Regions from separate parts of the Luteibacter sp. 3190 genome, predicted to be linked through region 1. Evidence: riboswitches for the same ligand, from Rfam matches in the RefSeq annotation. Region 1 holds a riboswitch; each other region holds the start of a gene.

Region 1 (4,062 bases):
GAAGCGGAAGCCGTAAGCCGCCGAGCCGGTGGTGTGGTTGCCGAACTGCGTGTTGTGGTCGTGGCGCGCCGAGAGCTGGATCTCGTGAGGCCCGAACACGCCCTGGTAGAGGGCGAACACGCCCGTGTTGTTACGGGTGTCCTTGAGGTAATCCGTATCGCTCTTGAGCTTTTCCTGCTGGTAGTCGACGCCGACCGAGAGCGTCTGGTCCTTCGCCAGCGTGAAGTCGTTCTGCCAGGTGGCCTGGTTGCGCTTCGAATACAGATAACCCACGCGCGCCTTGTCGACACCGTAATCGACGAAGTCGAGCGTCTTGTCCGCGCCGTCGAGGTAATTGTCCGCGCGATCCTGGTTCTGGCCGAGGCTCAGCGACATGCGCCAGTCGGTCATCGCATCGAAGGCGAGCTTCGCGCCGGCCACCTGCTGCGAGCGGCGGGTGAAGTTCTGGAAGTCGCCGTCGTATTCGATGTCGCCCTTGCTGCGCAGCCAGCTGCCCGTCAACTCGGTGCCGTCGTCCCAGCGGTAGCCGCCCGAGAGCGCGCCGTTGTACGTGCGGTAGGCGTCGTGGTCGGGCTCGTCGGTGAAGCAGCCCTGGAACGCCGTGCCCGCGCCGATGCGGCAGGCATTGATGCCCGAGGTGTACTGGCCGCCGAGGCTGGCGTTGTACCAGGCGTGTTGCGTGCCGCCGGAGATCCCGACCTGTCCTGCCGTGTAACCGTGGCTGCCGCCGGTGACGGAGAGCGACGGTGTCGGCGCCTCGCCGGCCTGCCCGTGACGGGTGAAGATCTGGATGACGCCGCCGATGGCGTCGGAGCCGTAGAGCGACGAACGCGGCCCGCGGACGACCTCGATGCGGTCGATCTGGTCGACGGGCAGCTGCTCGTAGGCGGGCAGGCCCGCACCCACGGTACCGACGCGGACACCGTCGACGAGCACCAGCGTGTGCGCGGAGTTCGTGCCGCGCATGAACAGCGAGGTCTGCTGGCCGATGCCGCCGGTGTTGGCCACGTTGACCCCTGGCAGGCCCGTGAGCAGATCGCGCAGCTCGACCGGCTGCAGGCGCTCGATGTCCTCGCGCGTGATCACGGTGACCGGTGCGAGCACGTCGTCCACCGGCGTCGGCGCGCGGTTGGCGGTCACCACCACGGCATCGAGCTGATCGGGGGTGTCCGCGGCGTGCGCCATGGCGATGGACGACAGCAGGGCCGTCGCGAGCAGGGTCTTCTTCATGGAACCGTCTTCCTCCGCCGCGTGACGCGGCCATACGAAAGGTCGCGCGAGGAGGACGGGCAGCGAACGGCGAACGGGAGGCAAGACCCGGCGGCTGTCCGGATCCGCCCTCCGCGAATCGACCGAAACAGGAGCGCCCGCCAGACAAGGGGCGGGTCGCTTCATCGGGCCGGTCTCCGGACTCGCGCGTGCCAGGACTGGCCGGAACCGGTGCCTTCCCGCTTTCGCAGTGGCGCATGACCGGTTCCACGGGGCCCCTGACCGGGACCAGCCGTCGACGCTTACCGTTGCGGGGGCAGTGCCGGCCTTGCCACGAACGACGTGGCGCACCGGCTTCCCGTTTCATCCCCTGGCCGACGCCAGCGGGACACCCGAACGGCGCGGATGCTACCGCGCAGGGCCCCGAAAGTCACTGCGCCGACGGGTAGGAGCGGACCTGGCCGCGATTCACGTAAACGTTTACCGCACGATGGCAGATAACAAGCAAGCCCTTGAAAAAGCGCAAGTTGTTGTGATGAGGCTTAACATGCACTTGACCATCGCAAAATGATTCGATTACAACCGTAACAGATTGCCGTAAGGGGGCGATTTATTACGCCACGGGGAGAATGCGTCCCGGCGGCTGGATTTCCCGGGAGGGGAACAGGCTGGCGAGACGTGGTTTACGGCAATCGAGAACAACGTCCGGTCCGCGCTTTGTGACCGGCTTTTCTTGCAGTTTCCTGGGGAGACAAACATGCAACGTTCCGACTATCGCGCCGTAGCGATCCGCCGTTCCGCCCTCTGTTCAGCCCTCGCGCTCTGCTTCGCGAGCGGTGCCGTCCTGGCCCAGTCCAATGCGTCGGGTAATGTCTTCGGTCGCGTCGCGCAGCCGGAAGGTGCCGTCGTGCACCTGCAGAACCTCGATACCGGCCTCACGCGCGACGTCGGCGTCGACGCCGACGGTCGCTACCGTGCCAGCTCGCTTCCGGTCGGCCGCTACCGCGTGTCCGTCGAACGCAATGGCCAGACCGCCGAGACGCGCGACAACGTGCAGGTGAGCCTGGGCGGCGTCGACGTATCGTTCGGTGGCGCGGTCGCCAGCAGTGGCGAAGCCCAGACGCTCGAAGGCGTCCAGGTCACCGGCAACGCGCTGCCCGCCATCGACGTCTCGCAGGTCGACTCGCGCACGGTGCTGACGTCCGAGCAGCTGCAGAAGCTGCCGCTCGCCCGCGACGTGACCGCCGCGGCGCTGCTCGCGCCCGGCGTGATCTCCGGCGACAGCCGCTACGGCAACGTCGCTTCGTTCGGCGGTTCGTCGGCATCCGAGAACCAGTACTACATCAACGGCTACGCGGTCACGAACGCGCTGACGGGCCTCGGCTTCACCAGCCTGCCGTACGACGCGATCGACCAGCAGCAGATCTTCACGGGTGGTTACGGCGCCGAATACGGCCGTTCGACCGGCGGCGTGATCAACATCGTGACGAAGCGCGGCGGCAACGAATGGAAGGGCGGCGTCGGCATGTATTTCCAGCCGGCCGGCCTGCGCCAGAGCCCGCGCAACATCTATCGCAAGAACGGCACGCTCTACCAGACGCGTTCCGGCAACAAGAGCACCGATACGCAGTACACCGGCTACATCAGCGGTCCGCTCATCAAGGACAAGCTGTTCCTGTTCGCGGCGGGTGACTTCACCCGTTCGAACAGCAAGTCGACCAGCGTCATCACCGCGCCGCAGAAGACCTACCAGGAGAACAAGGCCACGAAGTGGATGGCCAAGATCGACTGGAACATCACCGACAACCACCTCCTCGAGGTGACGGGTCTCGGCGACAAGACGAACACCGAGCGCAGCATCTACAAGTACGACTACGCGACGGGCCACCGCGCGGCGTACCTCGGCGTCGACAATCTGAAGAACTTCGACGCCGGCCCGGGTTCCGCGCCCGGCGGCGACGTCTACATCGGCAAGTACACCGGCTACCTCACCGACGACCTGACGGTGACGGCGCTGTACGGTCACACGAAGACCCGCCACGAGCGCAACCTCGGCTACGCTGCGAGTGCGAAGTGCCCGTGGATCACCGACAGCCGCTCGGTGAACGTGCCCATCGTCGGCTGCGGCCTGGTGAACGGTACCGTGCTCGGCGAAGGCGCCGAGGACAAGACGCACGGCTACCGCCTCGACGTCGAGTACCGCATCGGCGACCACGACGTCCGCGTCGGTGTCGACAACCAGACCCTCGAATCGTACGCCGGCAACATCTACGAAGGCGGCTATCGCTGGGTCTACCAGGACGCCGGCGAAGTGCCGAACCGTCCGGACATCGTGCCGCCGCCCGGCGACGACTACTTCGTCGAGAAGCGCCTGTTCCAGACCGGCGCGGGCGTGAAGACCGAGCAGGAAGCGCAGTACATCGAAGACCACTGGCAGATGACCGATCGCTTCATGCTGTACCTCGGTCTGCGTAACGAACAGTTCAAGAACATCAACGGCGAAGGCGCGACGTACGTCAAGCAGCGCCACCAGCTCGCACCGCGCATCGGCGCGACCTGGGACGTGTTCGGCGACTCGACCTTCAAGGTGTACGCGAACGCCGGTCGTTACCACCTCGCCATCCCGTCGAACGTGGCCATCCGCGGCGCCTCGGCGTCCACCTATTACAGCGAGTACTACTCGTACACGGGCGTCGCCGCGAACGGCGAGCCGACCGGCACCACGCAGCTCGGTGGCCGCCGCTACCTCAACGGCGAGGACGGCACGCCGCTCGACCCGAAGACGGTCGCGGCCAAGGACATCGACGCGTACTACCAGGACGAGTACATCCTCGGCTTCGACAAGGCGATCAA
Region 2 (4,062 bases), 240 kb from region 1:
GAGCGGTCCTTGAACGTCATCCAGCCGTTACCCGTCTGCGCGAGCGAGCGCAGCATGCGGGCATAGAGTTCGCGTGCCTTGATCGACTTGACGGCGAGGCCATCGGCCTCCGCCTTCTCGTAGGCGGCGTCGAAGGCCGGACCCCAGGTGTCGACGAAGTGCGGCACGATCTTGGGATCGAACAGCGACCAGTCGCCGTCGGTCTCCACGCGGCGCATGAAGAGGTCGGGCACCCAGTTGGCGAGGTTGAGGTTGTGCGTGCGGCGCGCGTCGTCGCCGGTGTTCTCGCGCAGCTCGAGGAATTCCTCGATGTCCGCGTGCCACGATTCGAGGTACACGCAGGCGGCGCCCTTGCGCTTGCCGCCCTGGTTCACCGCGGCGACGGAAGCGTCCAGCGTCTTCAGCCACGGCACGAGGCCGTTCGAATGACCGTTGGTGCCCTTGATCAGGGAACCGCGCGAACGGATGCGCGAGTAGGCGAGGCCGATGCCACCGGCGAACTTGGACAGCTGTGCGACGTCGCCGTACTTGGCGTAGATCGACTCCAGCGCGTCCTGCGGCGAATCGAGCAGGAAGCACGACGAGAGCTGCTCGTGCGCGGTGCCGGCGTTGAACAGCGTCGGCGAGCTGGCGAGGTATTCCAGCGACGACAGCATGCGGTACAGCTCGAGCGTCTCGGCCACGTCGTTGCCGCCGAGCGCGCAGGCGATGCGCATGAAGAAGTACTGCGGCGTCTCGATGACGAACCGCTTCGTCGGGTGGCGCAGCAGGTAGCGGTCGTAGACCGTGCGCAGGCCGAAGTATTCGAAGCGGCGCGAGGCGGAGGTATCGACGGCGTCGTTGAGCTTGCGCGCGTTCACCTGCACGAAATCGCGGAGGCGCTCGTTGAGGATGCCCAGCTCGAAGCCGGTCGAGATCGACTGCGAGAACGAGTGGATGTCCTGGCCCGACACTTCCTTGTCGACGAAGGCGGCGAGCAGGCGCGCGGCGAGCTGGCCGTACTCCGGCTCCTCGGCGGTGAGCGCCGCCGCGGTGCGGATCGAGAGCTGGTCGAGCTCCTGGGTGGTCGCGCCGTCGTAGAGGCCGCCGATCGTCTTCAGCGCCACGCGCATGGGGTCGACCGCGAACAGTCCGTCGGCGCTGCGCGTCACCGCGCGCACGATCTTGTTCACGTCCACGGCTTCCTGGCCGCCGTTGCGCTTGGTCACGCGCATCTGGCCCGGGTTGTGCGGGGGTGTCAGGGCAAAGGCCGGCGGCGCGTCGTTGCGGTAGCCGGCGGCCGGCGCCGTGCCGGCGGCCGTGGTCGAAGTGGTGACGGCGGCGTCGGCCGTCTCGGTGCGCTCGCGCGCGGAGGAATCCATCGTGATCGTCATTGGCGTGCCCCAGGGCCGTGTCCGGACTCCCGTTCCCTCGAACGGGTCTCGACGCGGTTCGGGCCGGGCGGAAAGGGTCGCGACGGAGCGCGCACGAAGGCGCTCCGGTCCGCGACGTGCCTCCCCGCGGAAGCCGTCACCACGAATCGGCGCCGCGCTGGGCACCGACTGTCGGCAGGTCTTCGGACTCGTGGACGAGGGCCTTCGGGCCGACCTAGCCCGTCGCTTCCCAGCCCCCGGAGGGCCAGTGCTGATGACGGGGTCGTTTCCACTTACCGCTGCGGGGCAGTTCCGGATTCGCACCGGATTCCCTTTTAAGTCCGACGGGCAGTCGCGCCTCGCCGGACACCAACGCGACACACGATATAGGCGGACCTGCGGTGGGTCAACACAAGATGTGGGGTCACCTGCTATGTCCCTGATACGCCTCGCCGTGCCTCCCTTCGCGCGATGTGAAGGTCGTCTACACAAAGTTGACCGGGGTCCGACGATAAACTGTGAACTTCTTTTTGCGGACCCATAGAGGCCCGATGCCCCCGTCGCTCGCGCTGCAGGACCACAGCCTCATCTCCCGGTCGCTCGATTCGCTTCCTTATGGATTCGTGGCGCTTTCTCCCGCCGGGGACATCCTGTACGCGAACGCGTGGGCCGCCGGCCGGATGCCCGAAGGGGGCTTCCTGTCGATGTGGAACGCCGAGGGGCGTGAACGCGTCGAAGCGGCTCTGGCCGCGCCCGATGAAGACACCGCGCGCGGCTTCCAGATCGCGACCGCGACCGGTGGCCCGTGGCGGGTCGCTTTCGAAGCCTGGAACGATCAGGCCCTCGGGCCGGTGGTGCTCGGGACCTTCCAGCCCGCGGGCGCGGTCGATGGTGGCTGGACCCAGGGCGACGGCGACATGGCACTGGGGATCACCCACGGCCAGCTCCGCCAGGCCCAGAAGATGGACGCCATCGGCAAACTGACCGGCGGCGTCGCGCACGACTTCAACAATCTGCTGCAGGTCATCAGCGGCAACCTCCAGCTGCTCGGGGCGGACATCGCCGGCAACGCGCGCGCCGAGCGCCGCGTCGCCAACGCCATGGCCGGCGTCACGCGCGGCACGAAGCTCGCCGCCCAGCTGCTCGCCTTCGGCCGACGCCAGCCGCTCGCGCCCAAGGTGGTGAACATCGGCCGTTTCGTCCGCGACATGGACGACCTGCTCCGGCGCGCGCTCGGCGAGGCCATCGAGGTGGAAACCGTGGTCGCGGGCGGCCTGTGGAACACGCTCATCGATCCGGGCAACGTGGAGAACGCGCTGCTCAACCTGGCGATCAATGCCCGCGACGCGATGGAAGGGCAGGGCAAGCTCACGATCGAGGCGGGCAACGCGCTGCTGGACGCGACCTACGCGGACGCCCATGGCGACCTGCGTCCGGGCCAGTACGTGATGATCGCGGTGACCGATACCGGCACCGGCATCCCCCCGGAGATCATCGAGCAGGTCTTCGAACCGTTCTTCACGACCAAGCCCGAAGGACGGGGCACGGGCCTCGGCCTGTCCATGGTGTACGGATTCGTCAAGCAGTCCGGCGGTCACGTGAAGATCTACAGCGAACCCGGCCACGGCACCACCGTGAAGATCTACCTGCCGCGTTCGACGCAGAGCGAGGACCGCGTCGTCGCGGTCGAGGAGGAAGGCGTGCGTGGTGGTGACGAAACCGTGCTGGTCGTGGAAGACGACGACGCCGTGCGCGAGACCGTCGTCGGCATGCTCGGCGACCTCGGCTATCGCGTGCTCAAGGCGCGCGACGCGCAGAGCGCGCTCTCGATCATCGAAAGCGGTATCGCGATCGATCTCCTGTTCACCGACGTCGTCATGCCCGGCACGCTGCGCAGTCCCGAGCTGGCGCGCAAGGCGGTCGAGCGGCAGCCCGGCATCGCCGTGCTCTTCACTTCCGGCTATACCGAGAACGCGATCGTCCACGGCGGCCGTCTCGACGAGGGCGTCGAGCTGCTGAGCAAGCCCTATACGCGCGATCAGCTGGCGCGCCGTGTCCGTCACGTGCTCGCCACGCGGCAGCGCCCGGCGGATCCCATCGCGGCGGTGGCTCCAGCGGAATCGGACCGGGTCGCGCCGCTGCGCGTGCTCGTGGTCGAGGACGACGCATTGATCCGCATGTCGATCAGCGAGATGCTCGAAAGTCGCGGGCACATCGTCTTCGAGGCCGGCGACGGCACCGAGGCCACCCGGCTGCATGCGTCGGAGACGATCGATGTCCTGCTGGCCGACGTCGGGCTTCCCGGTATCAGCGGCGTGGAACTCGCCGCGCGACTTCGGGAATCCCAACCGACGCTTCCGGTGCTCTACGCCACGGGCGATCACCTCGCCAATGGCGTCGTCCGCGACGAGCGCACGGCGATCATCGTGAAGCCGTACGGCGTCGCGGATCTCATGCAGGCGATCGACCGCATCGCGCGTCGTTAAGGCATTCTCATCGCGGTGGGAGCGTGCTCCCACCGCGGCTTAGCCGCTGTTCCTCAGGGCAACATGTGCCCGCCGGTCACGCCATACGTCTCACCCGTGATGAAGCTGGCTTCCTGGCTCGCCAGCAGCACGTAGACGGGCGCGCATTCCACCGGCTGTCCGGGCCGCTTGAGCGGCACGTTCTTGCCGAATTCGACGACTTTCTCCTGCGGCTGACCGCCACT
Region 3 (4,062 bases), on a different contig from region 1:
GCCACCGCATCGTCGCCCAGCACTTCGCGCAGCAATGCCGCCGCGCGATCCGCCCGATAGCGCGACGCGCGCAGCACACGTCCGACGCCGAGCCGCTCGACGCGCGCCGCGTTGTCCGGCTGGTCGAAGCCGTGGGGCACGACGAGCTGCGGGCGTCCCGCGCGAAGCGCTTCCTGCGTCGTGCCCACGCCACCGTGATGCACGACCGCCGCCGCGCGCGCGAACAGCGCGCCATGCGGCGCGTATTCCTGCACGAGGACACCTTCCGGCAACGCCGCCGGAAGACGCGCGCGCATCTCGGGCGATCCGGTCAACAGCACCGCGCGCCGGTGCAGCGCGACGGACGCGTCGATGCTTTCCCGCAGGAACGATGCCCCGGCATGGACCGCGGCCGAGCCCAGCGTGTAGACGATCGGCGCGTCGCCCGCGTCGAGGAACGCGGCGAGTTCCGGCGCGAGCCGGTCGCCGCCGGGCGCGTAACGGCACTGCCCGGTGATACGCGTTCGCGCGGGCGCATCCGGCGGGGGCTCGCCGAGCAGCGGGGAGTACATCGCGAGGACGCCGTCCCGCGCGTGCTGTCCCTGATGGAACGGATCGCCCCACGGAGAAACCGGCGGCAGTCCCAGCGACACCCTGAAATCGCGCACCGGGCGCGTCCATGGCGCCGTGACGGCGCGCGCGAGGCGGCCCAGCCATCCGCCGCGCCGTGGCGAACCGCGCAGGAACGTGTCGAGCCACGCGTAACCCGTCGCAGGCGGGTCCCATGCGGAAAGGAAGACGGCCGGCGACAGCACGGCCGAGAGCCATGCGAGGCGCCCCGTCTCGCCGATGATCTGCCCGGCGAACGCCAGCGTCGTCGTGACGATCGCATCGGCCTCCGCGCAGACGGGAGCGAGGGCGGCGTAACTCGCCGCGACATCCGCCGCGGCCAGGTCGCGCACGACGAAACGCGGTCCGCGCAGGGGATGAAACGCGCGGGCCGCGAAGGCCGCCTTGTCCTCGGGTTCCGCGATCCCGCTCGCAAGCAGGAAGGCGAGTCCCGCCGCCGCGACGGCGTCCCGGTGGATCGCGTGCGCCGCGACCGTGACCCGGTGCCCGCGCGCGACCAGCTCGCGCCCGACGGCCAGGAACGGAAACAGGTCGCCCTGCGACCCGACCGTGGCCATCACGATGTGTCGTCCCGCCATGCCTCGCTCCTTTGCCGACCGGGGCATTGTCGCGGCTACCGCGTGCACGGCGCGCGCGCATTGACTTGCCGGCCGTCGACGACTACCTTGCCGGCTGCCAGCGGTCTTTATCTCGATATTCGAATAGAGAGATAAAGCTAAGAGGGAAGCCGGTGCGATTCCGGCGCTGCCCCGCAGCGGTATGTGGAGACGAACCCGTCACAGGCACTGGATCGATGGCGATCCGGGAAGCGACGGGCGAGGCGACGCCCCACGGCGTCACATCCACGAGCCCGAAGACCTGCCGCCGGCCGGAGCGCATGCGTCGTCATGGACGCGTCCGTTCCGTCCGACCTGGGTGCCGTCGAAAGACGGGCGCCCGGTTCGCCCGCGGGGGCGAAGGTCGACGGCCATCCCTCATGACGCGGCCCACCGGCACGCATCGCGCGCGGGTGGACGGCGGTGCGTGGGCGGCCGCCCTTCCCTCCTCTTTTCCCCGAAGAGGATCCATGCATGCCACACGTCACCTACCCCGGATTTCCCCGCATCGGCCGACGCCGCGAATTGAAGCGCGCGCTCGAAGGCCACTGGAAGGGCGAAATTTCCGCCGATGAACTGCAATCCGTGGCGCGCGAACTGCGCCTGCGGCACTGGTCGCTCGCTCGCGAGGCGGGCGCCGATAGCGTGCCGGTGAACGATTTCTCGCTCTACGACCACGTGCTCGACGCCGCCGTGACGGTCGACGCCATTCCGCCGCGCTACCGGCGGTTGCACGAGCAGGATCCGCTGGCGGGCTACTTCGCCATGGCGCGCGGACACCAGGACGATACGTTCGACCTGCATGCGCTCGAGATGACGAAGTGGTTCGACACCAACTACCACTACATCGTGCCGGAGCTGTCCGCGGAACAGACGTTCCGCGCCCGGCCGGCCAAGGTGGTCGCCGAATTCCGCGAGGCCGTGGCCGCGGGGCACACGGCGCGCCCGGTGCTGCTGGGACCGGTCACGTTCCTTCGTCTGTCCAAGACCGTCGACGGCAGCGATCCGCTCGCCCTCCTCGAGGCGCTGCTGCCCGCGTGGATCGACGTGCTCCACGCGCTGGCCGACGCCGGCGCGGACTGGGTGCAGGTCGACGAGCCCGCGCTCGTCCTCGATCTCGACGAACCGACGCGCGAGGCTTACCGCCACGCGTATGCGCGCATCGCGGAACGTTCGCGCGCACGCATCCTCCTCGCCACATATTTCGGCGACCTCGGCGACAACGTCGACCTCGCCGCCTCGCTGCCGGTCGCCGGCATCCATGTCGACCTCGTCCGCGGGGGCGCGTCGGTCGATGCGTTGATCGACGCGTTGCCTCGCGACACCGTGCTCTCCGCCGGCATCCTCGACGGACGCAACATCTGGCTCGGCGCGCCCGAGGCTGTCCTGCCCCGCGTCGAGGCACTGCGCGATCGCCTCGGCGACGAACGTCTCTGGCTCTCGACATCGTGCTCGCTGTTGCACGTGCCGATCGACGCGTCGGAAGAGAAGCGGCTGCCGGGCGACCTCGGTGCGTGGCTGTCGTTCGCGCGGCAGAAGATCGGCGAGTTGCGTCGTTACGCCGACGCCGTCGCTGGCTCGGCTTCCGCGCGCGAAGCGCTCCAGCGGCAGCAGGCGATCGTGGCGCGGCGCCTCGCGTCGCCGGACGTCGTGCGCGCCGGTGTGCGTGCGCGTGTCCGTGGCCTCACGCCGCAGTTCGCGCAGCGACGTTCGGCCTACGCCTTCCGCGCCGCGGTCCAGCGGGAGCGGTTCGCCCTGCCCGACCTGCCGACGACGACGATCGGTTCCTTTCCGCAGACCGCCGAATTGCGCAACGCCCGCGCCGCGCACCGCGCCGGCAGGCTCGACGACGCGTCGTACGCCGAGGTGCTGCGCGACGAAGTACGTCGCGCCGTGCGCTTCCAGGAGGAGGCCGGCATCGACGTGCTCGTGCATGGCGAGCCCGAGCGCAACGACATGGTCGAATACTTCGGCGAGCAGCTGGCGGGCTTCGCGTTCACGTCGCTGGGCTGGGTGCAGAGCTACGGCTCGCGCTGCGTGAAGCCACCGCTCATCTACGGCGACGTCGCGCGTCCCGCGCCCATGACCGTGGCGTGGTCCGCGTACGCCCAGTCGCTCACCGACCGGCCGATGAAGGGCATGCTCACGGGACCGGTGACGATGCTGCAGTGGTCGTTCGTGCGGGACGACCTGCCGCGCGACGAGGTCTGCCGACAGATCGCCCTCGCGCTGCGCGACGAGGTGCACGACCTGGAAAAGGCGGGCATCGGCATCGTGCAGATCGACGAGCCGGCGTTGCGCGAAGGCCTGCCGCTGCGACGCGCGGCGTGGTCGGCCTACCTCGCCTGGGCGGTGGACGCGTTCCGCATCACGGCGGGCGGCGTCAGCGACGGCACGCAGGTCCACACCCATATGTGCTACTCGGAGTTCAACGACATCATCGAGGCGGTCGCCGCGATGGACGCGGACGTGATCTCGATCGAGACGAGCCGCTCACGGATGGAGCTGCTCGAGGCCTTCACGACCTTCCGCTACCCGAACGGGATCGGCCCCGGCGTCTACGATATCCACTCCCCGCGCGTCCCGGCGGAGGCCGAAATGGCCGACCTCGTGGCCAGGGCGCTCCAGGTCCTGCGCCCCGACCAGCTCTGGATCAACCCGGACTGCGGCCTGAAGACCCGCGGCTGGCCGGAGGTCGCCGAGGCCCTGAAAGGCATGGTGACGGTGGCGCGGGCGGCAAGGGAGCGCCTGGCGGCCACAATCTAGCCTCGCGCCCCCCTTGTAGGAGCGGACCTGGCCGCGACAGCCGTTCGCGTCAGTCCGGGAGCTCGCGCGCCAGCTCCAGGGCCGCTGCGAA

What was found. A riboswitch is a leader RNA that binds a small molecule or an ion and turns the genes downstream of it on or off. The one in region 1 is predicted to bind cobalamin.
Region 2: another riboswitch for cobalamin. It lies ahead of J2X58_RS15505 (ribonucleoside-diphosphate reductase subunit alpha); the one in region 1 lies ahead of J2X58_RS14495 (TonB-dependent receptor).
Region 3: another riboswitch for cobalamin. It lies ahead of metE (5-methyltetrahydropteroyltriglutamate--homocysteine S-methyltransferase); the one in region 1 lies ahead of J2X58_RS14495 (TonB-dependent receptor).

The regions. Positions count from the first base shown of each region.
Region 1 is NZ_JAVDUO010000003.1:359,283-363,344, forward strand. It holds gene J2X58_RS14495 (TonB-dependent receptor) at 1-1,230, opposite strand, end outside; cobalamin riboswitch at 1,380-1,620, opposite strand; gene J2X58_RS14500 (TonB-dependent receptor) at 1,967-4,062, shown strand, end outside.
Region 2 is NZ_JAVDUO010000003.1:598,983-603,044, forward strand. It holds gene J2X58_RS15505 (ribonucleoside-diphosphate reductase subunit alpha) at 1-1,361, opposite strand, end outside; cobalamin riboswitch at 1,529-1,741, opposite strand; gene J2X58_RS15510 (response regulator) at 1,904-3,838, shown strand; gene J2X58_RS15515 (SDR family oxidoreductase) at 3,892-4,062, opposite strand, start outside.
Region 3 is NZ_JAVDUO010000002.1:401,338-405,399, forward strand. It holds gene J2X58_RS11755 (glycosyltransferase) at 1-1,187, opposite strand, end outside; cobalamin riboswitch at 1,272-1,490, shown strand; gene metE (5-methyltetrahydropteroyltriglutamate--homocysteine S-methyltransferase) at 1,680-3,971, shown strand.